Regions from separate parts of the Nonomuraea sp. NPDC050404 genome, predicted to be linked through region 3. Evidence: riboswitches for the same ligand, from Rfam matches in the RefSeq annotation. Region 3 holds a riboswitch; each other region holds the start of a gene.
What was found. A riboswitch is a leader RNA that binds a small molecule or an ion and turns the genes downstream of it on or off. The one in region 3 is predicted to bind S-adenosylmethionine.

Region 1: it holds a riboswitch for S-adenosylmethionine, as region 3 does, so the genes downstream of both, thrC (threonine synthase) here and AB0I81_RS30850 (ABC transporter substrate-binding protein) in region 3, are expected to answer to the same signal.
Region 2: it holds a riboswitch for S-adenosylmethionine, as region 3 does, so the genes downstream of both, AB0I81_RS40550 (aminotransferase class V-fold PLP-dependent enzyme) here and AB0I81_RS30850 (ABC transporter substrate-binding protein) in region 3, are expected to answer to the same signal.

The regions. Positions count from the first base shown of each region.
Region 1 covers NZ_JBFAKB010000048.1:28,097-37,801, reverse strand. The annotation lists gene AB0I81_RS60580 (AAA family ATPase) at 1-511, shown strand, start outside; gene AB0I81_RS60575 (YbhB/YbcL family Raf kinase inhibitor-like protein) at 696-1,226, shown strand; gene AB0I81_RS60570 (hypothetical protein) at 1,296-1,523, opposite strand; gene groL (chaperonin GroEL) at 1,671-3,302, opposite strand; gene AB0I81_RS60560 (cold-shock protein) at 3,673-3,873, opposite strand; gene AB0I81_RS60555 (MoaD/ThiS family protein) at 4,117-4,392, opposite strand; gene thrC (threonine synthase) at 4,417-5,652, opposite strand; SAM riboswitch class I at 5,666-5,808, opposite strand; gene AB0I81_RS60545 (RNA polymerase sigma factor) at 5,888-6,442, opposite strand; gene AB0I81_RS60540 (trehalose-6-phosphate synthase) at 6,474-7,898, shown strand; gene AB0I81_RS60535 (hypothetical protein) at 7,914-8,528, opposite strand; gene otsB (trehalose-phosphatase) at 8,679-9,449, opposite strand; gene AB0I81_RS60525 (DUF3263 domain-containing protein) at 9,490-9,705, opposite strand, start outside.
Region 2 covers NZ_JBFAKB010000018.1:135,018-144,722, forward strand. The annotation lists gene AB0I81_RS40525 (DUF3180 domain-containing protein) at 1-67, shown strand, start outside; gene AB0I81_RS40530 (hypothetical protein) at 64-246, opposite strand; gene AB0I81_RS40535 (acyltransferase) at 249-1,397, opposite strand; gene AB0I81_RS40540 (NADH-quinone oxidoreductase subunit D) at 1,394-2,539, opposite strand; gene AB0I81_RS40545 (DoxX family protein) at 2,661-3,326, shown strand; gene AB0I81_RS40550 (aminotransferase class V-fold PLP-dependent enzyme) at 3,374-4,669, opposite strand; SAM riboswitch class IV at 4,712-4,827, opposite strand; gene AB0I81_RS40555 (TerC family protein) at 4,946-5,689, shown strand; gene AB0I81_RS40560 (cytochrome P450) at 5,689-6,879, shown strand; gene AB0I81_RS40565 (SAM-dependent methyltransferase) at 6,890-7,852, opposite strand; gene AB0I81_RS40570 (chaplin family protein) at 8,047-8,274, shown strand; gene AB0I81_RS40575 (DUF2520 domain-containing protein) at 8,585-9,475, shown strand; gene panC (pantoate--beta-alanine ligase) at 9,500-9,705, shown strand, end outside.
Region 3 covers NZ_JBFAKB010000011.1:359,717-369,421, forward strand. The annotation lists gene AB0I81_RS30845 (aminoglycoside phosphotransferase family protein) at 1-835, opposite strand, end outside; SAM riboswitch class IV at 971-1,092, shown strand; gene AB0I81_RS30850 (ABC transporter substrate-binding protein) at 1,141-2,250, shown strand; gene AB0I81_RS30855 (ABC transporter ATP-binding protein) at 2,229-3,386, shown strand; gene AB0I81_RS30860 (ABC transporter permease) at 3,383-4,276, shown strand; gene AB0I81_RS30865 (ABC transporter permease) at 4,269-5,069, shown strand; gene AB0I81_RS30870 (hydantoinase/oxoprolinase family protein) at 5,066-7,225, shown strand; gene AB0I81_RS30875 (hydantoinase B/oxoprolinase family protein) at 7,228-9,225, shown strand; gene AB0I81_RS30880 (amidohydrolase) at 9,222-9,705, shown strand, end outside.

The DNA of each region.
Region 1 (9,705 bases), on a different contig from region 3:
GGTGCTCGAACACCTGGGCCAGCGCGAGGGCGAGGTGACGGAGCTGACGCTGGGCTTCCGCGTGCCGCGCGAGGTGCTCGACTTCGCCGCCCGCCTGCTCCCCTCCGTCGCCCCCGACCTGGCCGCGCCGCGCTCACTCCGTCCCGGTCTCGGCTCGCTCACGGTCCAGCCGGGCGGGTCGGTGGCGGGCGCCGCCGAGGAGGCCCTGACCAAGGAGGGCTCCATCGGCGTCATCGTCCCCGACGCGCTGGTCGCGGAGGTCTCGCGGTCGCTGGAGCGGCTTCCGCACGCCGTGCTCGACCCCGACTCCAGCCAGGAGCACCGCCTCCTGATCGTGCCCGCCACCCTGGCCAAGGGCCTGGAGTACGACCACGTCATCGTGGTCGAGCCCGCGGACATCGTGGCGGCCGAGCCGAGGGGCCTGGCCAGGCTGTACGTCGTGCTGACCCGCGCGGTCACCTCCCTGACCGTCCTGCACGACAAGGAACTGCCCGCGCAGCTCGCGGCCTGAACGGCGGGCCCCGCGACGCCCGGCAAGGGCTCGTGAGGGCCCGTACGGCGGCCCGCGCGGCTCATGAGGGCTCATACGGCGGCCCGCGCGGGTCGTGATCCGGCAGGCTCGTGGCCTGACCGGCGGCGGGCACGGCCGCTTCTAGGATGGCTGGGCAAGCAGCCGCGAACCCTAGGAGGATGCCGTGCCCGCACCCCTTCCCCATGAACACCTGCCGTCGGTCCCCGCGCTCGTGGTCGAGAGCGACGATTTCCAGGACGGCGCCACGCTCAGCGAGCTCCACGTCTTCAACGACTGGGGCATGACGGGCCAGAACCAGTCGCCCGCCCTGCGCTGGTCGGGCGCCCCGGAAGGCACCCGCGGCTACGCCGTCACCTGCTTCGACCCCGACGCCCCCACGGGCAGCGGCTTCTGGCACTGGGTGCTGTTCGACCTGCCGGCCTCGGTGAGCGAACTGCCCACGGGCGCCGGCACCGCCCCCGACTTCAAGGGCCTGCCGGAGGGCGCGACCCACGCCCGCAGCGACTACGGCACCAAGGCGTACGGCGGCGCGGCCCCGCCTCCCGGCGACCCGCACCGGTACGTGTTCACGGTGCACGCGCTGGGCGTGGACCGGCTCGGCGTCGACAGCGACACCAGCCCGGCGGTGGTGGGCTTCAACATCACGGCCAACACCCTGGCCCGCGGCCACATCGTCGCCCACTACGGCGTCTGACCCCCAACCGGTGGCGAAACGCGCGGAAGCGCCCTGCCCGTGACGGCGGGGCGCTTCGTCCCGAAGCGGTCAGCCGACCACCTGGGCCCGCGCACAGGCCATGAGCTCCGGAATCAGCGCGTCGATGAGCGGAATCCCGAGACTGGTGCCGGGCACGCACAGCGGCCCCTGCACTTCCTCCAGGAAACTGATGCCGGACAGGAAATCGTCGTCCGCGTGCGCCGGGGCCGCGGTCATGGTCGCGGCGGCCAGGGCCAGGGCGGTGACGCCGAAAATACGCTTGCTGCGGGAAAGCATCCTCTACTCCTTCGTTGAGGCGGTGTGGCAACCACCTTTCCTCACTCCAAGTAGTGGATCAATTGTGAAACGTAATGGCAGATAAACAAAAGCAAGAGCGGCCCGGAAAAACCCGGACCGCTCTTCGGAAGAACGACGAGAAAAGACCTAGAAGTCCATGTCTCCGCCGCCCGGCATGCCACCAGCGGGGGCGGCCGGGTTCTTCTCGGGCTTCTCGGCGATGACGGCCTCGGTGGTGAGGAAGAGCGCCGCGATGGAGGCGGCGTTCTGCAGCGCGGAGCGCGTCACCTTGGCCGGGTCGAGGATGCCGACGTCGAACATGTTGACGTACTCGCCGGTGGCCGCGTTGAGGCCCTCACCCGGGGTGAGGTTGCGCACGCGCTCGACCACGACGCCGCCCTCAAGGCCGGCGTTGACCGCGATCTGCTTGAGCGGCTCCTCCAGCGCCTTCTTGACGATCGCCGCGCCGGTCGCCTCGTCGCCGGGCAGCTCCAGCTTGTCGAACGCCTTGGCGCCGGCCTGCAGCAGCGCCACGCCACCGCCGGGCACGATGCCCTCCTCGACGGCCGCCTTGGCGTTACGCACGGCGTCCTCGATGCGGTGCTTGCGCTCCTTCAGCTCGACCTCGGTCGCGGCGCCGGCCTTGATGACGGCGACGCCGCCGGCCAGCTTCGCGAGGCGCTCCTGGAGCTTCTCACGGTCGTAGTCGGAGTCGGTGCGCTCGATCTCGGCGCGGATCTCGCCGACCCGGCCCGCGATCTGCTCGGCGTCACCGGCGCCGTCCACGATCGTGGTCTCGTCCTTGGTCACGACCACCTTGCGGGCGCGGCCCAGCAGGTCGAGGGTGGCGGTCTCGAGCTTGAGGCCGACCTCCTCGGCGATGACCTGACCACCGGTCAGGATCGCGATGTCGTTGAGCATGGCCTTGCGGCGGTCACCGAAGCCCGGCGCCTTGACCGCGACGGAGCGGAACAGGCCACGGATCTTGTTGACGACCAGCGTGGCCAGGGCCTCGCCGTCGACGTCCTCGGCGATGATCAGCAGCGGCTTGCCGGACTGCACGACCTTGTCGAGCAGCGGCAGCAGGTCCTTGTTGGCCGAGACCTTGCTGTTGACGATCAGGATGTACGGGTCCTCGAGCACGGCCTCCATGCGGTCCGAGTCGGTGACGAAGTACATCGACGTCATGCCCTTGTCGAAGCGCATGCCCTCGGTGAGCTCAAGCTCCAGGCCGAAGGTGTTGCTCTCCTCGACGGTGATGACGCCTTCCTTGCCGACCTTGTCCATCGCCTCGGCGATGAGCGAGCCGATCTCGGGGTCGGCGGCGGAGATGGAGGCGGTGGAGGCGATCTGCTCCTTGGTCTCCACATCCTTGGCCAGCTTGGAGAGCTCCTCGCTGACGCGCTCGACGGCGGCCTCGATGCCCTTCTTCAGGGCCATCGGGTTGGCGCCGGCGGCCACGTTGCGCAGACCCTCACGAACGAGCGCCTGGGCGAGCACGGTGGCGGTGGTGGTGCCGTCGCCGGCGACGTCGTCAGTCTTCTTGGCGACTTCCTTGACCAGCTCGGCGCCGATCTTCTCCCAAGGGTCCTCGAGCTCGATTTCCTTGGCGATGGAAACACCGTCGTTGGTGATCGTGGGGGCGCCCCACTTCTTCTCCAGTACGACGTTGCGGCCCTTCGGGCCCAGGGTCACCTTGACGGCGTCGGCGAGCTGGTTCATACCGCGCTCGAGACCGCGCCGGGCGTCCTCGTCAAACGCGATCATCTTGGCTGCCATAAGGCTAGACCTCCCAGATGCAGGGTGGCTGGGGTGGACCGAGCCGACGCCCGCGACGGCATGGGTCCGCATCTCCGTTCGGCAGACCCCATCGTCTCGATCCGAGGTTGGCACTCTGCTGCACAGAGTGCCAACGACTGTTTAGCACTCTACCCTGCCGAGTGCAAGCGAACGACCACCGGCCCGGTGGTTCCTCGCAGGTCAGTAAGTCCGTACGGCGAGCCGCCGGGAAGGTGCGCACAAGACCAGTGGATCGGTACGGCGAGCCGCCCGGAGCAGCTCGCCGCACACGAGTCGACGAGATAGGTGGTGACGGCTCGCACGGATCGCGGTGCCGTGGATCCCGCCCGGTGCATACCAGTGATGTCAATCAGACCGCGCGGACGGACTCCGCCTGCGGTCCCTTCTGGCCCTGCGTGATCTCGAACTCGACGCGCTGCCCCTGTTCGAGAGAGCGGTACCCGTCCATCATGATCGCTGAGTAATGGACGAATACATCCTTACCACCGTCTACCGCGATGAAGCCGTAGCCCTTGTCCGCGTTGAACCACTTGACGGTGCCCTGCGCCACTTCCGACTCCTCTTACTGGTCTCCCAGATCTCGCCCATTCCTCCGCGGGACCTGTAATCGTGTGACTTTAGGGAAATCAGCCAGACGATCGCCCTCGACCATACCTGTGGCAAGGGGTTTGGCAACAGAGTCAATCTGCAAACTCCCTATTTCTTCGCATCGCAGGTCGTTCAACGTTGAATTGGCCCGGGAAAAGGAGAAGGCGCCCACTGGGGGCGCCTTCAACAGTGTGGTCTACGGGAGTCAGCCGCCGGCGACCGCCGGGATGATGGAGATCTGAGTGCCCTCGGGGGCGGGAGTGTCGAGTCCCTCGGTGAAACGGACGTCCTCTTCCCCAACATAAACGTTGACGAAACGACGAATCTTGCCCGATTCATCCAGAATTCTCGCGCCGATGCCCGGGTAGTCGGAGTCGAGCTTGGCAAGCACGTCACGAAGAGTCGCGCCCTCGCCACTGACTTCCGCGTTCCCCCCGGTGTACGTGCGCAGAATGGTGGGAATCCGCACAGAAACGCTCATGGTTCTAATCGCCTTTCCTGGTTGTCAGACAGTCGCGCGGAACGCGTCGAGAGAGGGCTTGATCACGGCCGTGGGCTCGACGGACTCGCCGTCGAGCACGTCCAGCGTCTTGAGCCCGTCACCGGTGTTGAGCACGACGGTCTCGGCCTCGGGGTCGAGCCGCCCGCTCTCGGTGAGCTTCTTCAGCACGCCGACGGTCACGCCGCCGGCGGTCTCGGCGAAGATGCCCTCGGTCGAGGCCAGCAGCCTCATCGCGGCCACGATCTCGGCGTCCGTGACGTCCTCGACGCCACCTCCGGTGCGCCGGGCGATGTCCAGCACGTACGGCCCGTCGGCGGGGTTGCCGATGGCCAGCGACTTGGCGATGGTGTCCGGCCTGACCGGCTGCACGACGTCGTGGCCGGCCTTGTACGCCGTGGACACCGGCGAGCACCCGGCGGCCTGGGCGCCGAAGACCTTGTAGGGCGTGTCCTCCACCAGCCCCAGCCTCACCAGCTCCTTGAAGCCCTTGTCGATCTTCGTGAGCTGGGAGCCGGAGGCGATGGGAATGATGATCTGCTCGGGCAGCCGCCAGCCGAGCTGCTCGGCGATCTCGTACGCGAGCGTCTTGGAGCCCTCGGCGTAGTAGGGCCGCAGGTTGACGTTGACGAAGCCCCACTTGTCGCCCATGGGGTCGCCGATCAGCTCCGAACAGAACCGGTTGACCTCGTCATAGGTGCCGTCGATGCCGATCAGCCGCCCGCCGAACACCCGGGCCATGGCGATCTTGGCCTTCTCCAGGTTGGCCGGGATGAACACGCACGCGTCGAGCCCCGCCCGCGCCGCCGCGGCGGTGACCGCGCCCGCGAGGTTTCCGGTGGAGGAGCAGGAAAGGGTGTGGAAGCCGAAGTTGCGCGCCGCCTCGACGGCCATCGCGACCACCCGGTCCTTGAAGGAGTGGGTGGGGTTGCCCGAGTCGTCCTTCACGTAAAGGGACTTGATTCCGAGCTCTCGCCCCAGGTTTCCGGCCTTGACCAATTTGGTCCAGCCGGGGTTCATATTGGGCTTATTGGCCACGTCCACCGGGACGGGCAGCAACGAGCGGTAACGCCAGATGTTCGCCGGGCCGGATTCGATCTGCGCGCGGGTCACGTCACCGAAGTCGTAGGCCGCCTCCAGCGGCCCGAAACACTCCTGACAGGCGAAGCTCGGACCCAGGGGGTAGCGGGTGCCGCACTCGCGGCAGGAGAGAGCGACGGCGGGACCAAAGTCAAGCGACATGAAGCGAGGCCTTCCCTCATCTTCGCCCACGGCCACCTTGACCGCGAACCGGAATTGGCACCTTGTCCCGGTCGGCCTCGCCAGGTCGCGAGTTCGAAAGCCGGGAGGGTTGCCGGGGTTTCGCAGGGCCGGTCCCTCCACCCCTCTGGATGAGCAATATGTAGTTGTTGAAAGGGACTCTACCCTCTTAAGTATCCGAAATTACCACGCGTCTCACCATGCGAGACGCCCGGTCTCATCGATAGTCCTCACCCAGCACGCCCTGCACGTATTTGCGTGCCTGGTGAATGCGGGACTTGGCGGTGCCCAGCGGGATGCCCAGCTGGTCGGCCACCTCGTTGTAGTCGAGCTGGACGATATCGCGCAACACCAGCGCCTGCGCCAGGTCGGGTTTGTCGGCCTCCAGCGCCTCCATCGCGTCGAGCAGGTCCAGCCGCGAGCCCGCGATCACACTGACCCGCCGCACGTCGGGCTTCTGCATGGGCAACTCGTCCGAACTCTGCTCGGCCGCCCTGCGCTTCAGCGACCGGTACGTGGTGCGCGCGCAGTTGGCCGTCACGATGTGCAGCCAGGTGCTGAACCTGGCCCGCCCCTCGAACCGCCCGATGTTGCGCGCCACGGCCAGCAACGTATCTTGCGAGGCCTCTTCCGCGTCCTGGTGATAAGGCAGGATCCGGGCGCAGTGACGCATCACATCAGGCTCAATCCGCGCCAGGAGCTCGCCAAGTGCGCGATGATCTCCAGCGGCGGCTGAGCGGGCGAGTTCCTCGGTTAGCTCATCAAGCGCCATACCTGGGATCCTATGATCGAAGGGAGACCTGATGAACAGCGTCCTGCTGGCCTCCAACCGAGGGCCGGTCTCTTTCACCGTCTCCGACGACGGTGAACTCACCATGAGGCGCGGCGGTGGCGGGCTGGTCTCGGGGTTGTCGGGAGTGGTCAAGGACGACGGCCTGCTGTGGGTGTGCGCCGCGCTGTCCGACGGCGACCGCAGCGCCGTGCGCCTGGCCCCCGGCGGCCGCATCGACCACACGCGCTACGGCACGGGACCGCTGCGGATGCTGGACATCGCGCCCGCCACGTTCCACCGCGCCTACAACGCCGTGGCCAACTCCACCCTGTGGTTCGTCAACCATCTGCTCTACGACATCCCCAACTCGCCGACCTTCGGCACCCGGTTCGAGCGCGACTGGGAGTCCTACCGCGACTACAACGGCGCGTTCGCGCTGGCGCTGGCCGAGGAGGCCGGGCACGGCGCCCGCGTGCTGGTCCAGGACTACCACCTGACGCTCACCCCGGCCATGCTCCGCGCCGAGCGGCCGGACTTGCGCATCGCCCATTTCAGCCACACCCCGTGGGCGCCGCCCGAATACTTCTCCCTGCTGCCCGACGAAGTGGCCGGAGAGGTCCTGGAAGGCATTCTGGGAGCCGATCACGCCGGGTTCCTCACCGACAGGTGGGCGCAGGCGTTCATGGACTGCTGCGAACGTCTCCTGGGCGCGGAGGCCGACCGGGTGGGCCGCACCGTCAGCTACGAGGGCAGGAGCACCCGCATCGGCGTGCACAGCCTGGGCGTGGACGGCGAGGCGCTGTGGGAGCGGGCCTGCGAGCCCGACGTCGAGTCGCACATGGCGGCGCTGCGGGAGCAGGTGGGCGATCGCCGGCTGATCGTCCGCATCGACCGTACGGAGTTGTCGAAGAACATCGTGCGCGGGCTGATCGCCTACCGCGAGTTCCTGGCCGCGCACCCCGAGTGGCACGGGCGGGTCGTGCACCTGGCCTTCGCCTATCCCAGCCGGCACGACCTGCCCGAATATCGCGAATACACCGCCTCCGTGCAGCGCTGCGCCAGGGAGATCGAGGACACCTACGCCACCGAGGACTGGGACCCGGTGATACTCAATGTCAACGACGACTATCCGCGTTCGCTGGCGGCGTACCGGATGGCCGACGTGCTGCTGGTCAACCCCATCAGGGACGGCATGAACCTGGTCGCCAAGGAGGGGCCGATCCTGTCCCCCAGGTGCGCGCTGGTGTTGTCGCGGGAGGCGGGGGCGGCGGCCGAGCTGGGGCCGCATGCGCTGCTGGTCAATCCGTACGACATCAGCGGCACCGCCGCCGCCCTGCACGACGCGCTGGTCATGCCGGAGGACGAGCGGCGGATGCGGCGCGACAAGCTGCACGCCGCGGCCACCGCCCTGCCGCCGCAGAAGTGGCTCGCGGCCCAGCTCGAAGCCCTCAGCTGAACCTGGTCTCCGGGTCTATTTCCAGGTGGCGCGCTTCAGCACGTCGGCCAGGCCCGGCGTGTTCCAGTGGTCCACGATCAGGATTTTGGTCGCCGGCAGGTGCCACTCGCGCTGGGTGAAGCGGGACCGCACCTTGCCGCCCGAGTAGGTGACGCAGGTGGCCCGCCACTCGCGGTAGGCGGCCTTGTGGCCGGGGCCGACCTGGCGCAGGCCCTTGGTCCCGGCCGCGCCGAGTATCTGGCCCAGCTTGCCGTCGTGCGGGCATCTCTGCACGTCCGTGGCGGGGTAGAACGGCCTGGCGCCGGTGTAGGGCCGGAAGATCTCCTGGCCCTGCCTGATGGCCTTGGGCCCGAGCACCCAGAAGCTGTCACACCCCGGGGTTCCGTACGCGGCGCCGGGCCTGGCGCATTTGCCGGTGACCACGCGGGTCCAGTCGGGGTTGACGCGGTGGACCTTCCACGCGGCGGGCAGGTGGAGGGTCAGCCCGCCCCTGAGCTTGAGCGGCTGAAAGGACGCGGCGTTGAGCGTCTGGGAGGAGGCGGCGGGCAGCGGGGAGGAGGCGGCGGGGAGTGGGGCGCACAGGAGGGTGGCCGCGGCCACGGCCGCGACGGCGAGGTAGCGCTTCGACATGCGTCCGACCCTAAAGATCGCCGCTTGACGCCCAGTCTCCATCCGCTTGACACGCCGGCGGCTCAGGGCGGGTGAAGGGTCGCCATCCGCTTGACACGCCGGCGGCTCAGGGCGGGTGGAGGGTCGCCATCCGCTCGACGCGCCGGCGGCTCAGGGGCGGGTGAAGGCGGCGGTCAGCTCGGTGAGCAGGGCCACCACTCCCTCGGGGCCGTCCACCACGATGTCGGCCCGCTCGGCCAGCGCGGTCACCTCGGTGGAGCCGCTGCACACGGTCACGCCCGGCAGCCCGGAGGTGTGTACGGCCTCGAAAGCGGCCAGGTCCCCCAGGTCGTCCCCGACGAACATGACCGACCTGGCGGCCCGCTCCGCCAGGAACAGGCTCAGCGCGTGCCCCTTGTCCATGCCGGGCGGCCGCAGCTCCAGCACCAGCCGCCCCGGCTCGATCACCAGGTCGTGCTTGGCCGCCAGCTCGGCCAGCGGCGCGCGCAGCACCTCAAGCGCGCCCTCGGGGTCGGGGCTGCGCCGGGTGTGCACGGCCACGGCCCTGCCCTTGTCCTCGATGGCGACGCCCTGCAGGCCGAGCGAGCCGAGCAGGAGTTGCAGCTCGGCCTCGGCCCGCGGCACGCCGGGCGGCGGCGGGGGCGCGGAGATCCGGCCGGCCTCCCAGCGTTCGAAGCCGTAGTGCCCGAGAATGACCAGCCCCGGCACGTCGGCCAGGCCGGGTCCGAGTTCCAGCGCGGTGGCCGGGGGCCTTCCGGTCACGATGGCCACCGCGCTGACGTGCGCGCCCAGGTCGGCGAGTACTTTGGGCGCTTTGGGGTGGATCACGGCCGTGGCGGGATCGGGGACGATCGGCGACAGGGTTCCGTCGAAGTCGAGCCCGATCACGGCGCCTGCCGGATCGCTCAGGATCGCTTCCATTCCAGGGATGTTCTTCACGCGCCTGCCCGTACCCAGCAGGTCAGGGGCGCATGCCCAACCTCCTGGCGGCACGGTCGCGCCGGCGCGCGGACCGTAACCTGCGCAACCTCTTGACCAGCATCGGATCCTGTTCGAGCGCCTCCGGCCTGTCGATCAACTCACCGAGCAACTGGTAGTAGCGGGTGGCGGAGATCCCGAAGGTCTCCTTGATGGCCTGCTCCTTCGCGCCCGCGTAGCGCCACCACTGGCGCTCGAA
Region 2 (9,705 bases), on a different contig from region 3:
CTATCTGGAGCACGCCTGCCGCATCCCGAAGGATCCGCAGGAGCGGGAGCACCCCGCGCGGGACTAACGTTCGTCGGGCAACTCGATGCCCGGCAGGTCGCCGGCGAACATGCGCTCGTACCACATGTCGCGCTGGAGCAGGCGTAGCGCGCGGCGCAGGACGTCGCTCGGCTGCTCACCCTCCCGCAGGGCTTTGCGGATGATCCGCTCGTCTTCTGCGTTGGCCCGGAAGGCGATGTCAGCCATGCTCAAGAGCTTATGGAGCCGTGCGCGCCCTTGTCCTGCGTTTGCCTGACAGGACCGCGCCCGCGGCCGAAGAGGTAGATGACCGGGGTCGTGCAGATGAGGGGCCCGATGATGGCCATCGGCCGCTCCAGCCACCACACGGAGTCCGGTGGGATCCGGTCTCCCAGGGAGCCGAAGAACCACCACGACAGGCCCAGCGAGATGGCCATCCCAGTGGTGTGGAACAGGAACAGCGGCAACGAGTACCGGTTGATGAACTCGTTCAGCCGCTGCCAGCGCGGCCGCTCCAGCACGCGCTCCATGGCCGGCCTGAGCACCTCGACCAGCCCGATCTGGAACAGCAGCAGCGCCACGATCACGAACGTGGGCGGCGCCATGTTGGAGAACTTGTCGCCGGGCACCCCCACCATCGAGCCCGGGTAGATGCCCGAGTACACCAGCCCGACCAGGGCGAACAGCCCGGTCCAGAGCACCGCGATGTCGTAGCGCCTGGGCAGGGCCACGACCCTGTCGTAGAAGAAGCCCGCCTGGTGTGCCAGGCCCCAGACGATGAGCATGTTGAGCCAGGCCACCCATTCGAGCCCGTACCGGAAGCGCAGCACGTCCACCACCAGCGCCGCGCCGCCGAGCCAGATGAGGATCAGCACGTCGTAGTGCTTGTGCAGCCAGAGCGAGATCGGCAGCAGCGCGATCAGCACCAGGTAGACGCCCAGGAACCACAGCGGGCTGAGCACCAGCAGCACCACCCGCCACATCCAGTCCACCTCGAACGTGTACGTCACGGCCGCGCCGATGACGATCCACACGCCCGACAGGGACAGCGCAGGTAAGGCCAGCGCCCGGATGCGTCGCCAGACGAACGCCCCGATGCCGGTGCCGCGCGTCTTGGCCCGGTTCCAGGACAGCAGGTGCACGTGCCCGCCGACGTAGAAGAAGAGCGGCAGCACCTGCAGCAGCCAGGTGAGGATCCACAGGCCGGAGGTGAAGCCCAGGGGGCTGGTGGGCTCTGGGCCGTTCGGCTTCCACTCCAGGATCGTGAAGGCCCAGTGCCACACCACCACGACGATCAGGCTGAGCGCGCGCAACCAGTCGACGTACTTGTCGCGTTCCGGCTTGTCGGGTTCTGGCTTGTCGCGTTGTGGGGCGGTCACTTGTCGATGTCACCCACTACGAAGAACATGGAGCCGAGGATCGCGACCATGTCGGCGACGAGATGTCCCGGCAACATCTCGCGCAGCACCTGGATGTTGCTGTAGGAGGCCGAGCGCAGCTTGAGCCGCCATGGCGTCTTGTCTCCCTTGGAGACCAGGTAGTAGCCGTTGATGCCGAGCGGGTTCTCCGTCCACGCGTACGTGTGCCCCTCCGGCACCTTGAGCACCTTGGGCAGCCGCTGATTGATCGGCCCCTGGGGCAGCGAGCGCAGCCTCTCGACGCAGGCGTCGGCCAGGTCGAGCGAGACCTTGAGCTGGTTGAGCAGGACCTCGAAGCGGGCGTGGCAGTCGCCGGCGTCACGGGTGACGACCTTGACGGGCAGTTCGGGGTAGGCCAGGTACGGCTCGTCGCGGCGCAGGTCGAAGTCCACCCCGGAGGCGCGGGCGATGGGGCCGCTGACGCCGTACTGCATGATCTGCTCCTCCGTCAGCACCCCCACCCCCTTGGTACGGGCGATGAAGATCTCGTTGTGCAGGATGAGGTTCTCGATGTCGGGCACGCGGCGGCGGGTCTCCGCGACGGCCACCGAGACCCGGTCGAGCCAGCCGAGCGGCAGGTCCTCCTTCAGCCCGCCGACGCGGTTGAACATGTAGTGCATGCGCCCGCCGGAGATCTCCTCCATGACGGCCTGGATGCGCTCGCGCTCGTTGAAGGAGTAGAACAGCGGCGTCATCGCGCCCAGCTCAAGCGGGTAGGAGCCGAGGAACATCAGGTGGTTGAGCGCCCGGTTGAGCTCGGCCAGCAGCGTACGCGCCCACACGGCCCGCACCGGCGGCTCCATGCCCAGCAGGCGTTCGGCGGCTATCACCACGCCGAGCTCGTTCGCGAAGCCCGACAACCAGTCGTGCCTGTTGGCGAGCATGATGATCTGACGGTAGTCACGCACCTCGAACAACTTCTCCGCGCCCCGGTGCATGTATCCGATGATCGGCTCGGCGGTGGCGATGCGCTCGCCGTCGAGGGTCAGCCTGAGCCTGAGCACGCCGTGGGTGGACGGGTGCTGGGGGCCGATGTTGAGGATCATGTCCTCCGTGGCCAGCTCTTTCGCGCCCGCGCCGATTCCGACCACACGTTCCGTCATATGGCAATGCTGCCACCGTCGCCGTTGTTGATCCAGCTTGGGGGATGGTCAAGACCTGGTCAGGAAACGCATCGCTAAGCCGGACACGGGGAGGAATAACGGGAACGGGGGAGAAAACACCATGAAGAGAGTTCTCTTTGATGTCGCGGCCCTGATCGCCCGGATCGTGACCGGCGTGATCTTTGTGGCGCACGGCTGGCAGAAGTGGCAGAGCGGGCTCGGCGCCACGACCCAGGGTTTCAGGGAGATGGGGATCCCGATGCCCGAGCTGGCCGCCGGGTTCACGAGCGTCGTCGAGACCGTCGGGGGTATCTTCCTGATCCTTGGCCTGCTGGTACGTCCGGTGGCGCTGCTGCTGCTGATCAACATGCTGGGCGCGATCGCGTTCGTGCACGGCGGGAACGGCATCCTGTCCGCCGACAACGGCTGGGAGCTGCCGGGCTCGCTCGGCGCGCTGAGCCTGCTGTTCCTGGCGCTGGGCGGCGGGCGGATCGGGTTGGACGGCATCTTCCACTCGATGTTCCGCAGGCGTTCCGAGCGGCGCGCGGCCGAGGAGGACCTGGCCGCGCACACCCCGGGCCGCCACGGCGCGACCACCGCCGGTACGACTGGAGGTGTGACAGGCGGGCCCACGACGCCCGCGCAGGGCTCGGCCGAGCATCCCGACGTGCCCAGGCAGCCCGCCGCGCCCGCCTCGGGCAGGCTCAACGACGAGGACATGCGCGACATAGACGCGCTGGTCTCGGACGAGCCGCCCCAACGCCGCGAGCCGCCGGCCCGCGACTGAGGCACGTTGAGCTGACGACCGCGACGGCGCGGTTCAAGCGCTTCGGCTCAGCGGGCAGCCAGGTCCCGTACGGCCTCGATGAGGCGGTCCACGTGCTCCTGCGTGGTCCCGATCCCGATCGAGGCCCGCACCGCCGAAGCCGTGTCGTCCTCACATCCGCCGTCGGCGGTGCCCAGCAGGTGCCGCACGAACGGATGCGCGCAGAACTTCCCGTCACGCACCCCGATGCCGTACTCGCCGGACAACACCTCGGCCACCTCCCGGGCCGAGTGCCCGGCCACGGTGAAGGACACGATGCCCACCCGCGGGTGATCGTCCCCCCAGAGCGACAGCTCCCGCACTCCCGCGATCGACTTCAGCCCCGTACGCAGCCGCGAGATCAGCCGCTCCTCCTCCCGCACCAGCTCGGTCCACCCGGTGGCGGTCAACGCGTCGCAGGCGGCGGCCAGCGCGATGGCGCCCAGCACGTTCGGGGTGCCCGCCTCGTGCCGCGGCTCGGGGTCGTCGTGCCACTCGGTGCCGTCGCCCGCGAAGCCGACCGAGCGCACCGCGCCCCCACCCTTGAGGTACGGCTCGCCCTCGGCCAGCCAGTCCCGCCGCCCGATCAGCACGCCCGCGCCGAAGGGCGCGTACAACTTGTGCCCGGAGAAGGCCACGTAGTCAAGGTCGAGCGCGGTCAGGTTGATCCTGCGATGCGGTACGAGCTGCGCCGCGTCCACCAGGATGCGGGCCCCGTGCCGGTGCGCGATGTGCGCCAGGGCCGCGACGGGCCACAACTCGCCGGTGACGTTCGAGGCGGCGGTGACCACGAGCAGCTTCGGCCCCTCGATCCCGGCCAGCGCCTCGTCGGCGGCGCGCACGGCCTCGCCGGGGAAGGCGGGCGGCGCCAGCCGTACCGAGGAGGCCCACGGCAGCAGCGAGGCGTGGTGCTCGGTGTCGAAGACCACGGCCGTCGTGCCGGCGGGCAGGCAGCCTGCCAGCAGGTTCGTGGCGTCGGTGGTGTTGCGGGTGAAGATCACGGCGTCGTCGGGCCTGGCGCCGGCGAACGCCCTGACCGTGTGGCGGGCCTGCTCGTACCGGGCGGTGGTGAGCTGTGAGGCGTAGCCGGCGCCGCGGTGGACGCTGGAGTAGGCCGGGAGCGCGGCGGTGACGGCGGCGCTGACCGGCTCCAGACAGGGCGCGCTGGCGGCGTAGTCCAGGTTGGCGTACCCCACCAGCCTGCCGCCCTTGACCGGCACTTCGAGATCGGCGCCGAGCACGGCGGGGATCGGCCGGCTCGTCGTGGCGGGACCGGTCCCGGTCTCGGCGGCGGAGCGGGCGGAGAAGATCGTCAGCGTGGACACGGCGTACCTCCAGGGCTCTCGGACCCCTGGGAACAGCCATGGAGCCCGCGCTTGCCCGCCACACCCCGTGGCGGACCAGGTCCTCACCCGGGGCACCCCGCCGCGGACGCGAGGGTTGCCGGCCAGCTAGCCGGGGCTTGTCGCTGGCACTCATGACCTACGTCCGGCACTATAACCGACACCAGGGCACATTACGCAAGTCGCGAACTTATGTGACACCTGAGTCGTTGCTACCGGGAAACCCCCGTCAGCCAATGATTCATGGAGGTGTGTCCGATGTTGGATTGGGTGACCGACCCGAACATCTGGATCGGCTTCTTCACCCTTGTCGCCCTGGAGATCGTGCTGGGGATCGACAACATCATCTTCATCTCCATCCTCGCCGGGAAACTGCCTCCCGAGCAACGCGACCGGGCCCGCGTGCTCGGCCTCGCGGCGGCCCTGATCAGCCGGTTGCTCCTGCTGCTCGGCCTGTCGTGGGTGGTGCAGCTCACCGAGCCACTGTTCGCCGTCTGGGGGCACGAGATATCGGGACGTGACCTGATCCTCCTGCTCGGCGGCCTGTTCCTGCTGGGCAAGAGCGTCACGGAGATCCACCACCAAATGGAGGGGCACGGTAAGGACGGCAAGAACGCCGCGGCCGCCTCCTTCGCCTCGGTGATCATCCAGATCATGATCCTGGACGTCGTGTTCTCGCTGGACTCGGTCATCACCGCCGTCGGCATGGTGGACGAGATCGGCGTGATGATCGCGGCCGTCATCGTGTCGGTCCTGGTGATGTTGTTCGCCTCCGGGCCGATCAGCCGGTTCGTGGACCAGCACCCGACGGTCAAGATGCTGGCGCTGTCGTTCCTGGTGCTGATCGGCGTGGTGCTCGTGGCCGAGGGCTTCGAGCAGCACATCCCGAAGGGCTACATCTACTTCGCCATGGCGTTCTCGGTCATCGTGGAGCTGCTCAACATCCGGGTGCGCAGCAGGAACCTCAAGAAGAGGGAGGCCGCCGCTCCTAAACTGGACTAGTGCGCTTCGATCCCTGGAATCCCGATTTCGTCGCCCATCCCTACCGGGTCTATGACGAGCTGAGGCGGCAGGCGCCCGTCAGTTACTTCGAGCCGACGGGCCAGTGGCTCATCGCGCGGCACGCCGACGTGAACGCGCTGCTCAGGGACCGTCGGCTGGGCCGCTCGTACCTGCACGTGGCAGGTCACGAGGAGTTCGGCAGGCCGCCGGAGCCGGAGTTCCAGGAGCCGTTCTGGCGCGTGATCAGGGCGGGCATGCTCGACGTGGAGCCGCCGGTGCACACCAGGTTGCGCCGGCTGGTCTCCAGGGCATTCACGCCGCGCATGGTCGAGTCGCTGCGCCCCCAGGTCAAGGCCATCGCCGCGGGCCTGGTGGCGGCGTACGTGGAAAAGGGCGGCGGGGATCTGATCGCGGAGGTGGCCGAGCCGCTTCCGGTCACCGTGATCGCGGAGATGCTCGGCATCCCCGACCAGGACCGCCACCTGCTGCGGCCCTGGTCGGCCGACATCTGCGGGATGTACGAGCTCAATCCCACCCCGCAGGCCCAGCACACCGCGGTCCGCGCGGCCTCGGAGTTCGCCGGCTACCTCAAGTCCCTGGCCGCCGTCCGCCGCGCGGACCCCGGCGACGACCTGGTCAGCGCGCTCACCCAGATCGACGAGCTGACCGAGGACGAACTGGTCGGCACCTGCGTCCTGCTGCTCAACGCAGGCCACGAGGCCACCGTGAACGTGACGGGCAACGGCTGGTGGTCCCTGTTCAGGAACCCGGAGGAGCTGGCCAGGCTGCGCGCCGACCGTTCGCTGCTGCCCACGGCCGTGGAGGAGCTGATGCGCTGGGACACGCCGCTGCAGATGTTCGAGCGCTGGGTGCTGGAGGACATCGAGGTGCACGGCGTACGCATCCCGCGCGGCTCGGAGGTGGCGCTGCTGTTCGGCTCGGCGAACCGGGATCCTGCGGTGTTCGACGACCCGGACCGCCTCGACGTGGGCCGCGCCGACAACCCGCACATCTCCTTCGGCGCCGGGATCCACTTCTGCCTGGGCGCGCCGCTGGCCCGCATCGAGCTGGCCGAGTCGTTCGGCGCGCTGCTGGACCGGGCCGCCAAGCTGGAGCTGCGGCGGGAGCCCACCTGGAAGCCCGGCTACATCATCAGGGGCCTGGAGTCCCTGGATCTCACTGCCGCCTGAGCCGAGAGGTTCAGCGGCGTTGGCAGAGCCAGCCGAACCCGCCGAGCCCCGACGCGTCGATCAGCTCGCCCTCCTCGGAGGCTCTGGCCAGAGCCCTGAGATAACCGCGCGGATCGGTGCGGGCCAGGTCGAGCGGCGGCCGCGCGCCCGTGAGCCCCAGCTCCCGCAACGCCTCCCGCTGTGTGGACAAGGTTGTGGATATCGCACCGGCCCGCCGCCCGGCCTCCGCGCACGCGTCCAGCGCGACGTGAGCGGTGATGTCGCAGGTCCCGTCGGGTACGGGGGCGACGACCGCGCCGTCGCGATACCCGGTCAGCGTGCCATGCGACGGCCGGTTGTCCACAGGGTGTGCATAATCGATGGCGACCGCACGGCCCCTGGTGAGGCGTACGAGCACCGAGGCCCATGCCTCGTCACGCGGGCGTCCGATCTCGCACCGCGCGCCCACCCGGGTCAGCGGCCACCACCGATCCAGCCAGTCCCGGTCGGCGGGCCGCAGCGGGCCGCCGAGCCGCTCCTCGCCCGTACGCGCGTTGACCATGACCAGCCGCGGCCCTTCGGCCGTCTGCTCGACCACGTCGATCGGCACGTTGTCCAGCCACTCGTTGGCGATCGCCAGCCCGGAGATCTCGGTCGGCAGGCCTCTGGACCAGGCCACGCGCTCGGGCAGCCCCTCCGGTCTGGGCGAGAGGTCCACGGCGGTGACGCGCAGCCGCTCGCGCAGGCGTGGCTCGGCGCTCTCCAGCACCTGGGAGACCAGCACGCCCTCGCCCGCGCCGATGTCGACCAGGTCGAGCACGTCAGGTTCGCCCAGTTCGGCGTCCACTTCCGCGAGCAGCGCGAGCACCGCCTCCGCGAAGGCCGCGGAGGCGCTGACCGAGGTGCGGAAGTGGCCCGAAGGGCGCTCCAGGAGGTAAAAACCCTCCTCGCCGTACAGCGCGCGCTCGGTGGCGACGCGCCAGGTGAGCCACATGCCCAGGACTATCTCATGACTTTCCTGGGATACGCATCGTCATGAAGTGACTACTCAAGGTCGCGAACTTGCGGTAATGTTTACTCGCTGTCATCGAGCGAATGCGTTCAGCCAACCCCCAATTGGTGCGGCCATTTTGCTCTCCTAGCCAAAAGCATCCGCGGCCTCATGCCGCGAAATGAGAGGAGCACCACGTGCTGAAGAAGGTCATCGTCCTCGCCGGCGCCGCTGCCATGCTGTCCCTGGCCGCCCCGGCCGCCTACGCCGACGTCACCAGCGGCAACGGCAGCGTGCTCGGCGGCAACCAGCTGCACCTCCCCGTCTCCGTCCCGGTCAACGTCTGCGGCAACGCCGTGGCCGTCATCGGCGGCGCGACCGCGGGCTGCAAGGGTGGCGCGGGCGTTCACTCCCACGGTCACTGATACGGAAAGAGCCCGGGCCGACGCAGGTCGGCCCGGGCTCGTCCCCGGTCGGCCAGTCGGCGGCTGGCCGGGCGGCGCACCTTCAAGAGGTCGCATCGTGCGGGCGTCGAGTCTCGATCCGGGATTCGGCGCCCGCTGTCATGCGGTGGACCCCTCTCCTCATCTCTTCCGACAGAGGGTGCACGTTTTGTATGCCCTTGTCGGTTTTGTCGTTAACTCAACGCGCGGCAAAACAGCGGTCACGCCAGCCACTCGACGAGGCCGTTACGCTGGTCGGCAGTGCCATCACGGTCGACAGGGGTGAGACTTCATGGACGCAGGGGATCGCCCGGCCCGGCTGACCGTCGGCGTGCTCGGGGCGGGCAAGGTCGGCTCCGCTCTCGGAGCCGCGCTGGCGCAGGCGGGACACCGGGTAGTGGCCGCGAGCGGGGTGTCGGACAACTCACGGCGACGGGCCGCCGATCGGCTCGGCGTCACCCCGTCCAGGCCGGACGAGGTCGTCTCCGCCGCGCAACTCGTCCTGCTCACCGTGCCCGACGACACGCTGCCCGACCTCGTCAGCGGCCTGGCCGGCACCGGCGCCGACCTGCGGGGCAAGATGCTCGCGCACACCAGCGGGGCGTACGGGCTGTCGGTGCTCGACCCGGCGGCCGAAGCCGGCGCGCTGCCGCTCGCGCTGCACCCGGTGATGACGTTCACGGGCAGGGACGACGACCTCAACAAGCTCACCGGCATCTCCTACGGCGTCACCGCCCCCGAGATGCTGCGGCCCGTCGCCGAGGCCCTGGTGATCGAGATGGGCGGCGAGCCGGTGTGGATCGCCGACGCCGACCGCCCGCTCTACCACGCGGCCCTGGCCGGGGCGGCCAACCACATGGTCACGCTGATCGCGGAGTCCTCCGACCTCCTGCGCGGCATCGGCGTGGAACATCCGGGCCGGATGCTCGGCCCGCTGCTGGGCGCGGCGCTGGACAACGTGCTGCGGCTGGGCATCGCCGGTCTGACGGGCCCGGTCGTACGCGGCGACGCCGGCACCGTGCGCAAGCACGTGGACGCGCTGATCCTGGCGGCCCCCGAGGCGGCCGACGCCTACATCGCGCTGGCCCGGCTCACCGCGGACCGGGCTCTAGCTGCGGGATTGCTCAAACCGGAGGAGGCGGAGCGGCTGCTCGACGCGCTGGGGGGCAATATATGGACCTGACCGTCGCGCGTTCGGAGGGCAGTTGTGGAGCTGATCGTCGCCAGGAACCGGGAAGATCTGGTCAAGGCGCGCCATACGGGAACGGTGGCCTTGGTGCCGACCATGGGCGCGCTGCACGAGGGGCACAGGTCGCTGATCAGGCAGGCCCGGGTACGCGCCGACCAGGTCGTGGTGAGCGTCTTCGTCAATCCCCTCCAATTCAGTCCTAACGAGGATTTTTCGCGTTATCC
Region 3 (9,705 bases):
GGCCGCGGTCGCCGGCCTGGCCCATGGCCATGAGGAACAGGCTTTTCAGTGCGGCCAGGCCGCGGGCGCGCCTGATCGTCGCCTCGTCCACACGCGGGTACGCCTCGAAGAACCGTGCGGCCGCGCCGGCGGGGAGCAGCACCCATGCGGCGGCGAGGTCCCACGCCGGATCGCCGGCGAACAGGTCCCCGAAATCGATCACTCCCGACAGGGTTCCGTCCGAGACGACGACGTTGGCCGGATGCAGGTCACCGTGCAGCCACAGCCGCGGGCCCGCCCACTCGGGGGCCGCGACGGCGTCGTCCCAGACGGCCCGGACGTCGGCGGCGTCGCCAGGGGTGACATCTCGCAGGAAGCGCTCGAATCCGCCCGTGCACTCCTTGGGATGACCGCCGCGGTCCGTGCTGTCGGGCGCCTCGGCGGGCGCCCGCACGTGGAGTGCCCTGAGGAAGGCCGCCAGGGTGTCGGCCGCGTGGTCGCCGCGGGTGATCGGGACGAGGTCGAGCGGCTCACCGGGAACCCACGTCATGATGGTCCAGGGCCTCGGGAAACGCGCGGACGGCTCGCCGATCCGCACGGGGGCCGGGATCGGGAGCGGGAGGCGCGGGGCCAGGACGGGCAGCCAGCGGCGCTCCTTGTGCTGGTCCTGCGCGGCGTTCTCCATGCGCGGCATGCGCACGACCAGTTCGTCCCCGAGGCGCCACTGCTGGTTGCCCCAGCCGCCCGCCACCTCCCGGATGGCCAGCTCCGCGAGGTCCGGATGTTGCTCTCGCAGCAAGGAGCGGACCAGGCCCTCGTCGATCTCGACGCTGTCCACGTTCGACGTCCCCCTCATGATCGTCCAGCCGGACAGACTACCGACCCTGACCCTGACAGGTGGAAGAAAAGCCAAGGGCCTACACTTGTCAGTGGAACCGGACAATCGGGATGAACCGTTATTGCGGGTAAACCCGACTGGTATAGTCGCTTATGTCACGAGTCCAGTGCGAAGCCCCGGCTTGCTGGACGGCAACCCTCCCGACCGCGGCGGGGTGCCCCGGGTGATGACATGGTCGTCGAGCTGAACGGTGCTTTCGGCGGCAAGCGCGGTGCCCAGCCGTGCCCTGCCCCGCGCCCTTGGCCGGCCTCGATGGGAAGGACATGATGAAGGGCGGACGCACTCTCCTGGCGGGAGCGGGCGCGGCGCTGATGCTGACGCTCTCCGCGTGCGGCGGCGTCGACACGGGCGGCACTTCCGGCACCGGCACGCAATCAGGTTCCGGCGGGCAGCAGACGCTCACGGTCACCGCGTTCGCGGGCGCCTGGGGCGAACTGTTCAAGAAGTCGTTCGTGGAGCCGTTCGAGCGCGACACCGGCGCCAAGGTCAACCTCGTGTACGGCGCCAACGCCGAATGGCTGACCAAGCTGCGCGCGGCCGGCGGCAACAACCCGCCGTTCGACGTCATCGCCCTGACCCCCGACGCCTCGCTCCCGGCCGCGTCCGCGGGGCTGCTCCAGCCGCTGGACACCGCGAAGCTGGCGCACTGGAAGGAGCTCGACCCCGTGCTCAGCGGCAGGTCGGCCTACCAGAGCAAACAGTACGGCGTGCCGCTGACCACCGGGTCCACCGGCCTGCTCTACCGTACGGACAAGATCAAAACCCCGCCGCAGGACTGGTCGGACATCTTCGACAAGCAGTACTGCGGGCACATCGCCCTGCCCCCGCTGACCTACAACCCCGGCCTGGAGTTCTTCTCCGCCCTGGTCACCAGCGACGGCGGCAAGTTGTCCGACCCCGCCGCCGTGGACCGGGCGTTCGCCAAGCTGGAGACGCTCAAGGACTGTGTGTCCTCCTTCCCGGCCAACGCGGGCAACGCCGCCACCGTCGTCGAGAACGGCGACGCCTGGATCATGCCCTTCTGGGACGGTCGCGCCTTCGCCATGGCCGAGGCGGGCTCCCCGATCGGGTTCACCTATCCCAAGTCGGGCCCGGTGGGCGCGCTGACCTCGTACTTCGTCGCCAGCGGCACCCAGAAGGGCGAGCTGGCCACCAAGTTCCTCGACTACCTGACGGCGGCGCAGAACCAGAAGCCGTTCGCCGAGGGCACCTGGTACGCGGCCGGGAACGACTCCATCGACTACAGCGAGGCGTTCGACGAGCGGGTGGAGCACGGGCCCGAGGTCTTCAAGAAGTTCATCTGGGTCGACTACGCGGTCGCCACCCCGAAGCTCAACGAATGGCAGCAGCGATGGAATCAGATCTTCGGCTGATCGAGATGCCCCCGGACGGGGCCGGGCACGTCGAGATCGAGGGCCTGGCCGCGGGGTACGAGGGCGCGCGGGTGCTGGACCTCGACCGGCTGTCCATCCGCAAGGGCGAGTTCCTGTCCATCCTGGGTCCCAGCGGCTGCGGCAAGACCACGCTGCTCAACTCCATCGCGGGCTTCGTCCAGCCGACGGCCGGGCGCATCGTGATCGACGGCGCGGACGTGACGGGACGGCCGCCGTACCGGCGCGGGCTGGGCGTGGTGTTCCAGAACTACGCGCTGTTCCCGCACATGACCGTGGCCGCCAACGTGGCCTACGGGCTGCGCGTGCGGCGGCTGGACAAGGCCGAGCGGGAGGAGCGGGTACGCGAGGCGCTGCGCCTGGTCGGGCTGGAGGGGTACGCCGAGCGGCGGCCCAAGCAGCTGTCCGGCGGACAGCAGCAGCGCGTGGCGCTGGCCCGCGCCCTGGCCATCAGGCCCCCCGTGCTGCTCCTCGACGAGCCGCTGTCCAACCTGGACGCCAAGTTGCGGAGGGAGATGCGGGTCGAGCTGCGGGCCATCCAGCGGCGCATCGGCACCACGATGGTGTTCGTCACCCACGATCAGGAGGAGGCGCTGGCGCTGTCGGACCGGGTGGCCGTGATGAACGGCGGGCGGATCGAGCAGCTCGGGACGCCGGATGAGGTGTACCGGCGGCCGGCGACACGGTTCGTGGCCCAGTTCATCGGCGCCGCCAACGTCCTGGAGGGGACGGTGACGGCGGGCGGCCTCGATCTCGGTGGCGGCCTGGTGGTGGGCGGTCTTCCCGGCCTCGTGGAGGGTGAGCGCGCGGTTGTCGCGATCCGCCCCGAACGCATCCGCCTGAGCGAGGCCGGAGCCGGTACCGCGGGCACCGTGGGTTACCGGGCCTTCGCCGGTGACGCCTGGCACGTGGAGGTCCGGCTGGCCGACGGCCGGATGCTGAGCGTGCAGCTTCCGGACACGGGCGCGGGCGCGGCGGACCCGCCGGGCGCGGGCACGTCAGTGGTGGCGAGCTGGGACCCGGCCGACGTGATCGTCCTGGAATCAGGTGCGGGCTCGGGGACGGATGCGGGCTCGGGGACGGGCTCGGGTGCGGGCTCGGAGCAGGGGGCCGGATGACGGCCGGATCCCCGGGCGGGGCGGGCACGGTCCGGGCGGGGCGGCCGCGGGGCTGGGTCTTCGTGCTTCCGCTGGTCGTCTTCCTGGCGGCGATGTTCCTGGTTCCCCTCGTCCGCCTGCTGCGCCTGAGCTTCAGCCCGACCGACTCCTTCAACGCCGCCCTCCCCGGCTGGTCCCTGGACAAGTACGCGCGGGTCTTCACCGAGTCGTACTTCTACGGCTCGCTCATCCAGACGGCGGCCACGGCGCTGCTGGTCGCCGTGTTGTGCGTGCTGCTGGCCTACCCGGCCGCCTACGTCCTGGCCCGGCGGCGCCCCGGCACGCTGCGTACCCTGCTGTTCGTCATCGTCATCTCGCCGCTGCTGACCAGCGTGGTCGTGCGCACCTACGGCTGGGTGGTGCTGCTGTCGGGCAACGGCGTCGTCAACAAGGCGCTCGTCGCGACGGGGCTGCGCGACCAGCCGGCCCAGTTGCTCACCAGTTACCCGGCGGTCGTGGTCGCGGTCACGCACGTGCTGCTGCCGTTCGCGATCATTCCGCTGACCACGGCGCTCGGCGGCCAGGACCACAACCTGCACCGCGCCTCCCAGACGCTCGGCGCGGGCCCGGTCAGGACGTTCCTGCGGGTCACGGTGCCGCTCAGCCTGCCGGGCGTGGTCACGGGCGCGCTGATCGTGTTCGCGCTGGCCATGGGCATCTACATCACGCCGCTGCTGGTCGGCGGGGTGACGCAGCCGCTGACCGGCATCCGCGTCTACGACCAGGTGTCGACCGTGTTCGACTACCCGGTGGCGGCGGCGCTGAGCTTCGCGTTGCTCGCCCTGACCATCGTCTCCACGACGCTGCTGGCGGGCGTGTTCCGGATCTGGGAGAGGCGGCTTCATGGGTGAGCGGGGTTACGACAGGACCGTGCGCGTGGCCGGCATGACGCTGGCGACGATCGTCTTCCTGTTCCTGATCGCGCCGCTCGTGGTGCTGGTCGTCAGCTCGGTCAACCCCTCGGGGTCGATGGCGTTCCCGCCGTCCGGGGTGTCCTTGCGCTGGTACGCCGAGGTGCTCGGCTCGCCGGACTGGCAGGTGTCCTTCCGGCTGAGCGGGTTGCTGGTGGCGCTGGTCGTGCCGACGACCGTGGTGATCGGCACGCTGGCCGCCTACGGCCTGACGCAGGGCTCCTTCCCCGGCCGCAAACTGCTGACGGGGCTGGCGCTGTCGCCGCTGATGGTGCCGGAGATCATCATCGCGCTCGGGCTGCTCTACTACTTCCACGGCGTCGGCCTGATCAACTCGCTGCCGGGGCTGTGGCTGGCGCACTCGCTGGTGGCGCTGCCGTTCGTGGTGCGCGCGGTCACGGTGAGCGCCGCCCAGCTCGACCCGGTGCTGGAACGGGCGGCCACGAGCCTGGGCGCGGGGCGGGCGCGGGTGTTCTTCACCGTGACGCTGCCGCTGCTGCGGCCGGGCATCCTGGCCGGCGCGATCCTGGCCGGGGTGACGTCCCTGGGCGAGGTGGCGGTGACGGCGCTGGTGGCGGGCGCCAACACGACCACGGTGCCGCTGCGCATCTTCTCCGCCGTGCAGTACCAGCTCGACCCGTCCATGGCCGCGGTGTCCACGCTGCTGATGGCCGCCAGTGTGGTCGTGATGGTGGCGGCCGACCGTTTCGCCCGTATCTCGGAGGCATTGTGAGCTCGTCAACCGCGCGGATCGGCATCGACGTGGGCGGCACGTTCACCGACCTCGTCGCCGCCGTGCCCGATCGCGGCCTGATCGTCCACCACAAGGAGCCGAGCACGCCCGCCGACCCGTCCCTGGCGGTCGCGGACGGGCTGGCGGCCATCCTCGGGCAGGCCGGGCTGCGGCCCGAGGAGGTCGCGGGCCTCACCCACGGCACCACCATCGGCCTGAACGCCATCATCCAGCGCCGCGGCGCGCGCATCGCGCTGGTCGTCACCGAGGGTTACCGGGACCTGCTGGAGATCGGCCGCAGCCGCATGCCGTCCTCTTTCGACCTGTACGCGGGCAAGGAGGAGCCCCTCGTCCCGCGCAACCGCATCGTCGAGATCCCGGCCCGGCTGGGGCCCGGCGGCGACCCCGTGACCGAGCCGTCCGAGGGGGACCTCGACCGGGTGGCCGCACGGCTGCGCGACAGCGGCGCGGACGCCGCCGCCGTGGTCGTCCTGCACGGCTACACGCGCCCCGCCTTCGAGGAGAACGTGGCGGCGAGCCTGCGCGAGCGGCTGCCCGGCCTGCCGGTGACCGCCTCGGCGACGGTCTGGCCGGAGGTGCGCGAGTACGAGCGCGCCCTGGTGGCCTGCTTGAACGCCTACATCCAGCCCCTGATGGACGACTACTTCGCCCGGCTGGAGCGGCGCGTGCGCGGGCTCGGGGTGTCGGCGCCCATCTTCATCAGCGCGTCCAACGGCGGCTCGATGAGCCTGCGCTCGGCGGCCGAGCGGCCGATCGAGACCGTGCTGTCGGGCCCGGCCGCCGGGGTGGCCGCGGCGGCGCGGCTGGCCCGCGAGTCGGACATCGCGGGCATCATCACCTTCGACATGGGCGGCACCAGCAGCGACATCGCGGTGACGGTGGGCGGCACGCCGGAACTGGCCACGCACACCACCGTGGGCGGGCTGCCGCTGATCCTGCCCGTGGTCGCGGTGAACGCGATCGGGGCGGGCGGCGGCTCCGTCGTCTGGGCGGACGGGCACGGGGTGCTCAAGGTCGGGCCGACTAGCGCGGGCGCCGATCCCGGGCCCGTGGCGTACGGGCGGGGCGGCGACCGGCCGACGGTCACCGACTGTTACCTGGTGACGGGGCTGATCGACCCGGCGACGTTCCTGGGCGGCCGGATGCGGCTGGACGCCACCGCCTCCGCCAAGGCCCTGTCCGGAATCGCCCTGGGCGAGCACGCCACCCCGGCAGGGGACGCCACACCGGACAGGAGCGCCGCATCGGGTGGAGGCGCCGCATCGGGTGGAGGCGCCGCATCGGGTGGGGACGCAGAGGAACTCGCGGCGGGCGCAGAGGAGGTCGCGGCGGGCGCGTTGCGGGTGGCGACCGCGGGCATGGCGACCGAGCTGCAGAAGATCATGGCGCAGCGCGGCCTCGACCCCCGGCGTTTCACGCTCGTCCCGTTCGGCGGCGCGGGCCCGACCCACGCCGCCATGCTGGCCGAGGAGGTCGGCGTGGCGCACATCGTGGTGCCGCCGACGGCCGCCACGTTCTGCGCGCTGGGCGCGGCGGGCGCGGACCTGCGCCGCGACTTCGCCCGCAGCCTGCGCCGCACCCTGGACGACGCCGGTGCCGCCCGCCTCGCCGGGGTACTGGCCGAGCTGTCGGAGCAGGCACACGACTGGCTCGCCGGACAACACGGCGGCGCGCACGACCCGGCGGACCCGGTCCGGTTGTCCGTGGCGGCCGACATGCGCTACGCGGGCCAGGCGTACGAACTGCGCGTCCCCCTGCCCGCCGGCACGGACCTCAACGCGGAGACGATCGCCGAGGCGTTCCACGCCGAGCACGAGCGCCTCTACGGCTTCCGCGACCGGCGGGCCCCCATCGAACTGGGCACCGCCCGGCTGGGCGTGGTGAGCCCGGTGGCCGAACTGCCGCCCGCCGCCGTCCCCCCGGGCACCGGCCGGCCCGCCCCGGCCGCCCGCCGCCCCGTCCTGCTGGCGGGCGCATGGCACGACGCCGCCGTGCACGAGCGTACGGCGCTGGGCGTGGGCGACACGCTCACCGGCCCGGCGATCGTCGAGCAGGACGACACCACCGTGGTCGTGCCGCCCGGCTGGTCCGGCGACGTGGACCGCGCCGGAAACCTCCACCTCAGAAAGGCGTGAACGTGCGGCTCGACCCCGTCACCTTGGAGATCGTCGGCAACCGGCTGACGGCCATGACCGAGGAGATGTGCCTGACCCTGCAGCGCACGAGCCGGTCCCTGTACGTCAAGGAGACCGCGGACTTCTGCTGCGCCTTCGCCGGCCTCGACGGCGGCTTCGCCGCCTACCCGGGCGGCATGGGCGTCTCCGGGTTCGTCGGGCTGAACGTGCTGACCGCCGTCGAGGCCGCGGGCCCGCTGGAGCCGGGTGACGTGATCATCACGAACGACCCGTACCGGTCGGGCGGGCTGGCCACGCACCTGACCGACATCCAGCTCATCGAGCCGTACTTCCACGAGGGCGAGCTGATCGGCTACGGCTGGGCGTTCATCCACTGCTCCGACATCGGCGGCCGGGTGCCGAGCAGCCTGTCGCCGGTCAACGACGAGATCTTCCAGGAGGGCCTGCAGATCCCGCCGGTGAAGCTGGTGCGCGCCGGCGTGCCCGTACGGGACGTGGAGGCGCTGATCGCGGCCAACAGCCGCACGCCCGAGGCGAACGAGGGCGACATCCGGGCGATGCGCGCCGCCCTGCGCACCGGGCGTGAGCGGCTGGCCGGGGTCATCGCCCAGCACGGCGTGCGTACGGTGCTGGCGGCCCAGGACGACCTGGTCGCCTACACCGCCGACCGGGCCAGGGCCGCGCTGGCGAGCCTGGGGGACGGCACGCACCGGTTCGTGGACTACCTGGACGACGACGCGGTGTCCGGCATCCCGGTGCGGCTGTCGGTCACCGCGACCCTGTCGGGCGGCTCGCTGCACCTGGACTTCACGGGCACGGATCCGCAGGTGGCGGCGGCGTTCAACATCGCGACGCTGGGACGTCCGCACGCCTGGATCACCACGCGGGTGCTGGCGCTGATCTGCACGCTCGACCCGGGCATCGCGCTCAACGCGGGCCTCATCGCGCCGATCAGCGTCACCACCCCGGAGGGTTCGCTGGTCAACCCGGTGTCGCCGGCTGCCGTGGGGGTGCGGCACGCCTCGGCCAACCGGGTCAACGACGCGGTCGGCGGCGCGCTCGGGCTGGCCGCCCCGCACGTGCTGCCCGCCGCCTCCAGCGGCCTGGTGGTGCCGGTCGTGGTGGCCGAGCAGCGCGGCGCGCGGCAGAACGTCCAGGTGCTGGAACCCATGGTGGGCGGTACGGGGGCGCGCGAGGGCGCCGACGGCGTGGACGGCCGCGACAGCGGCATCTCGAACCTGTCCAACAACCCGGTCGAGACCGTGGAGACCGAGATCGGCGCCCAGATCCTGGCCTACCGGCTGCGTCCCGACTCGGGCGGCGCGGGACGGTGGCGCGGCGGCTGCGGGCTTGAGCTCACCTTCCGTGTACTCGGGGAGGGGTCGAAGCTGCTGGCCAGGGGGCTGGAGCGGATGTGCTTCCGCCCCTGGGGGGTGCGCGGCGGGGGTCCCGGCGCGCCCACCGAGCTGATCGTCAACCGGGGCACGCCGCACGAGCGCCGGCACTACAAGATCGACGTGCTGCCGCTGTCCCCCGGCGACGTCGTCACCCTGCTGACCTCGGGCGCGGGCGGCTACGGCGACCCCTTCACCCGGGATCCCGAGGCGGTGCGGCGCGACGTGGAACGCGGCGTGGTCACGCGGGAGGCGGCGGCGCGCACGTACGGCGTCGTGCTGGCCGACGGGCCGGACGGGGCGCCGGCCGTGGACGAGGCCGCCACCCGCGCGGCCCGCGCCGAACCCGCCCCGCTCACGGCGACCGGGCCCGAGCGGCAGGCGTGGGAGTCGGTCTTCGACACCGGCAGCGTGGACCGCCTGGTGACGGCCCTGTTCCGGCTCCCGCAGGCCGCCAGGACCCCGCGCCGCACGGCACTCTACTCCGCCGTGCTGGCCAGGCTGCCCGAGGGATTCCCCCGGACGCCGCCCACGTCCGGGCAGGCCGAGGACGCGCGCCGTACACTCGCCGCAGAGATCACCGAACTGGAACGGGCAGCCGCATGACCGCTTTGACCGACTCCATCATGAACGGGCTCGACGACGCCGCCTACGGCGAGCTCGCCGACCTCTACCGTGACCTGCACCGGCACCCCGAGCTGTCCTTCCAGGAGGAACGCACGGCGGGCATCGCGGCCGACCGGCTGCGCGCGGCCGGGTTCGAGGTGCGCACCGGGGTCGGGGGCACGGGCGTCGTGGGCGTGCTGCGCAACGGCGACGGGCCGACCGTGGTGCTGCGCGCCGACATGGACGCGCTGCCGGTGGCCGAGGCGACCGGCCTGCCGTACGCGAGCACCGCCACCACGCGGGACGCCGAGGGCAGGCGCGTCCCCCTCATGCACGCCTGCGGCCACGACATGCACGTGACGTGCCTGGTGGGCGCGGCCGGGGCGCTGGCCGGCGGGCGCGCGGGCTGGCAGGGCACGCTGGTGGCGCTGTTCCAGCCGGCGGAGGAGGTCGCGGGCGGCGCTCGGGCCATGGTGGAGG